DNA from 2 places in the Leclercia sp. W6 genome. Region 2 is predicted to be linked to the other one. Evidence: predicted binding sites of a transcription regulator. Region 2 holds the regulator's gene; the other holds the start of a gene.
The links. The regulator ArgR, encoded in region 2, controls arginine synthesis, uptake and breakdown. The targets are predictions, from matches to a motif close to ANTGAATAAAAATACANT.

Region 1: the regulator ArgR is predicted to act here: its motif matches at 1,345-1,362, upstream of argA (amino-acid N-acetyltransferase).

What each region holds. Positions count from the first base shown of each region.
Region 1 is NZ_CP031104.1:4,674,443-4,676,851, forward strand. It holds gene argA (amino-acid N-acetyltransferase) at 1-1,310, opposite strand, end outside; gene amiC (N-acetylmuramoyl-L-alanine amidase AmiC) at 1,540-2,409, shown strand, end outside.
Region 2 is NZ_CP031104.1:4,182,177-4,184,585, reverse strand. It holds gene mdh (malate dehydrogenase) at 1-232, opposite strand, end outside; gene argR (transcriptional regulator ArgR) at 637-1,107, shown strand; gene yhcN (peroxide/acid stress response protein YhcN) at 1,485-1,748, shown strand; gene yhcN (peroxide/acid stress response protein YhcN) at 1,861-2,124, shown strand; gene DVA43_RS20505 (barstar family protein) at 2,186-2,409, opposite strand, start outside.

The DNA.
Region 1 (2,409 bases), 490 kb from region 2:
ACTTTTGAACGGCGCTGATAGTTGTACATCTCTTTCTTGGTTTCCGGCAGGGAATCAATGTCCACCGGCGTGAAACCCCGCTCCTGGAACCAGTGAATGCTACGGGTCGTCAGCACAAACAGCTTGCTCAGCCCCATCTGCCGCGCCTGGAGGGCGATCCGCTCCAGCAACACTTCGCCGCGCGATGAGCTGCGGTAATCCGGATGCACCGCCACGCAGGCCATTTCACCGATCTTCTCTTCCGGGAAGGGGTAGAGCGCCGCACAGGCGATGGTGAGGTTATCGCGCTGAATAATGGTGAACTTGTCGATCTCCATCTCCAGCTGTTCGCGGGAGCGGCGCACCAGGATCCCCTGCTGCTCCAGCGGGCGGATGAGTTCCAGAATGCCGCCGATGTCGTTGATGGTGGCGCGACGGATCTGCTCGGCGCTCTCCATCACAATCTGCGTCCCTATACCGTCGCGGGAGAAGAGCTCCTGCAGCAGGGCGCCATCTTCCTGATAGCTGATCAGGTGGCTGCGACGCACGCCGCTGCGGCAGGCTTTGATTGCGCCCCGCAGAAAACGCACGGTACCGGAGTAGTAGTCCCCCTGCGCCTCAAGGGCATCGACGCGCGCCTGAGCCTCGTTAGGGAACAGCTCAGAGACAATATTCCCGAGCTCGTTCATCACCCCCTGCGAGGAGCAGAAGCCGATCATTTTTTCTGCTTTCAGCTTGATCGCCAGCTGGGTGGCAATCTCTTCGGAGGTGAGATTGAAGCTTTCGCCCGTGACAGAGACGGCAACCGGGCCGGTCAGCACAATCGCGCCGCCGTCGAGCTGACGGTGGATCGCCTCTTCATCAATACGACGAATACGTCCGCTGTGGCAGTAATCCACGCCATCATCCACGCCGAGCGGCTGGGCGATAATAAAATTACCGCTGACCACGTTAATATGCGCCCCCTGCAGCGGGGTGTTGTTAAGGCTCATCGACAGACGCGCGGTGATGTCCAGCTGCAGCAGACCGGCGGCTTGCTTAACCAGCTCCAGCGTTTTAGCGTCGGTGACGCGGGTATGTTTGTGGTAGATCGGCTCGTGATGATGCGCGGCCAGATTCGCCTCGATCTGCGGGCGAGCGCCATACACGACGACCAGGCGAATACCCAGGCTATGCAGCAGGCCGATGTCATTGACAATGCTGGAGAAATTCTCATGCTCAATGGCTTCGCCACCCAGCATGACGACAAACGTCTTTCCCCGGTGGGCGTTGATATAGGGAACAGAATGGCGGAATCCCTGGACCAGTTCGATTCTACGTTCCTTCACCACGGCACAACCCCTCAATGAATGTTTATTCGTAATTTTTGTATTTTTATTCGAATATCGCGCTGTGCGCAAGCCAAACTTTTCTGCGAAGCAAAGAAAAGATTCAGTTAAGTTATCGTTAACGCATGATTGTTTACCCTTTTAGGGATGACAGGTTATGCATCATTCGTTAAAGTTTTCGGTCAATTTGGACGTTATGAAAAGTTATTCGATATCTTTGCTCGGGAGAAGCATGTCGGGATCCAGTAAAGCATTAAGTCGCCGTCGCCTGTTACAAGGGGCTGGGGCAATGTGGTTGCTTAGCGTTAGTCAGGTCGGGTTTGCCGCCGTCAGTCAGGTTGTTGCGGTGCGCGTCTGGCCGTCTTCGACCTATACGCGCGTGACGGTCGAGTCAAACCGGGTGCTGAACTATAAGCAATTCGCGTTGAGCAACCCGGAGCGGGTGGTGGTGGATATCGAAGGCGTAAATCTTAACTCGGTGCTGAAAGGAATGAGCGCCCAGATCCGCGGCGACGATCCCTTTATCAAGTCCGCGCGGGTAGGGCAGTTTGATCCGAAAACCGTGCGCATGGTGTTTGAGCTCAAGCAGAACGTCAAACCGCAGCTTTTTGCTCTCGCGCCGGTGGCCGGTTTTAAAGAGCGTCTGGTTATGGACCTCTATCCTGCCAACGCGACCGATATTCAGGATCCGCTGCTGGCCCTGCTGGAGGATTACAACAAAGGCGATCTGGAAAAACAGGTACCGCCTGCGCAAAGCGGCCCGCAGCCCGGCAAAGCGGGACGCGATCGCCCGATTGTGATCATGCTTGATCCGGGGCACGGCGGCGAGGACTCCGGCGCGGTAGGCAAATACCGGACCCGGGAAAAAGATGTGGTGCTGCAAATCGCCCGTCGCCTGAAGGCGATGATCGACAGAGAAGGCAACATGCGCGCCTACATGACGCGCAACGAAGATGTCTTTATTCCGTTAAAAGTGCGTGTGGCGAAAGCACAAAAGCAGCGTGCGGATCTCTTCATCTCTATCCATGCGGACGCCTTTACCAGCCGTCAGCCCAGCGGGTCATCAGTGTTTGCCCTCTCCACCAAAGGGGCGACCAGTACC
Region 2 (2,409 bases):
CTGCGGAGATCAGCACCACGTCTGCGCCTTCGAGCGCCGGGCGAGCATCTTCACCGGAAAAGCCTTTGATTTTAACAGCCGTCGGGATGTGGCTGAGGTCTACCGCCACACCAGGTGTTACCGGGGCGATATCATAGAGAGAGAGTTCTGAGCCTGCAGGCAGCTGAGTTTTCAGTAGTAGGGCAAGCGCCTGGCCGATACCGCCAGCAGCGCCGAGGACTGCGACTTTCATCCTAAACTCCTTATTATGGTGAGCTAACTTTCTGTTACTCCGTCGCGGCGACCTTAATTCAGCAGATCAATAATTACAATCGTGATGTATCAGGAATTAGCGGTCACGCGCTTTTCGCTTCTGCCGGAAAGCTATCGGGCGTTATGCGATAACTAAGCAACGAATCAAGAGGTGGTTACAATACACCCTCGCCAGCCACCAAAACAACATCAATTTGATAACATTTAATTTACTTTTAAGGTTATTTGCGAGGCGTGACGCAGGCATGTTCCTTGATAACGAATTTTGATAAAATCACTCCCTTTCATAACATTATTTCAGCCTAAGATTGGGCAGATAATTTGCATAAAAATTCATCCATGTGCATAATAATGTTGTTTCTACCGCTATATTTCGGGTGATTTATGCGAATCTCTTCTAAACAAGAAGAATTGGTTAAAGCGTTTAAAGCGCTGCTTAAAGAAGAAAAATTTAGTTCCCAGGGGGAGATTGTCCAGGCTCTACAGGATGAGGGTTTCGAAAACATCAACCAGTCGAAAGTCTCCCGCATGTTAACCAAGTTCGGCGCGGTGCGTACCCGCAACGCCAAAATGGAGATGGTCTACTGTCTGCCAGCCGAACTGGGCGTTCCGACCACGTCGAGCCCGCTGAAGAATCTGGTACTGGATATCGACTATAACGATGCTGTGGTGGTGATCCACACCAGCCCGGGTGCAGCACAACTGATTGCGCGCCTGCTCGACTCGCTGGGTAAAGCGGAAGGTATCCTCGGCACTATTGCTGGTGACGATACCATCTTCACGACCCCGGCCAATGGTTTCTCGGTGAAAGATCTCTACGAAGCCATTCTGGTGCTGTTCGAACAGGAACTCTGATCCCCTTCCCCGCTGCCACTCGCGGCGGGGAACCTTCTGCTCCCGCCTCGTTTTTCCCTACAATCTGTTATCTGTAATTTAACAAATAGTGCGTTTTTCTGTCCCAATGCATTCACCCAGTGAATGATAAACCGCGAGATCGCACGAATAATCAAATTCGCGTATCCCCTTAATTTTAATAGAAATAAACGTCTGAACTCCGCTTAATCTTCTGGTTTTTATTCCATGTGGTTATAAAAAGCATTTTGCTTAATACGTGATTACACAAGAAACAATTAGCATGGTATTAATTTTTGCCGTTATTAGTGTATACTTGATTTTGTGATGAGGGTCACGAAACGAAGACCCCAGTAAAGAATATGACGAGGAAGAGAATCATGAAAATCAAAACTACCGTAGCCACACTAAGCATTCTGTCTGTCCTGTCTTTCGGTGCTTTTGCCGCCGATGCGATTAACGCTGAGCAGGCCCAGTCCCGTGAATCTATCGGTACGGTTTCCGTCGGTGCTATCGGTACCTCTCCGATGGACATGAATCAGATGCTGAACAAAAAAGCACAGGAACAGGGTGCCTCTGCTTATCGCGTTATCGAAGCGCGTTCAGGTGACCACTGGCACGCCACTGCTGAGCTGTACAAATAAGTCGTACCGAGCATTACCCGTACTACCCGATATCTCTGTTCAACGGCATCAGGCATAAAAATAGCAGCACAACCCTTCCTGCCGTTGAGCCTGCACTCCAGGAGTAAAGACTATGAACACTAAATTAATCATCGCCGCTGGTTTCGCTTCCGTTCTTTCATTTGGTGCCGGCGCAGCCGTACACCAGGTAAATGCTGACCAGGCGCAAGGCCTGCAATCGATGGGAAGTATCTCTGTTAATGAGGTTGCCGGTTCTCCGATGGATATCCGTCAGGCTCTGGCGGAAAAAGCTGAAAAGGCGGGCGCCAGCAGCTACCGCGTCACCGAACTGAACACCGGTGACCACTGGCACGCGACCGCTGAGCTGTACAAATAAACCCTCGTCGTATTGATATACGACTTGCCTCTGCTTTGCAGGGGCTTTTTTATGTCCCGCACTAACGTACGTTAAAGCGAATCTGCCCTTCCAGCTCCTCTTCCGCCTCATCAAACAGCAGGATCAGCGCCCCAAAACGTCTGCGCAGCTTTTCCGGTAAATGGATGAATTCGATTTCAAGCGGTAGCGGCAACTGGCTGCTGGTCACTATTTCCCACAGGGAGTCCAGATCCGTCACCCTCTCCTGACCTATGCCGAAGGTCCGTGAAAACTCACGGTAGAAAT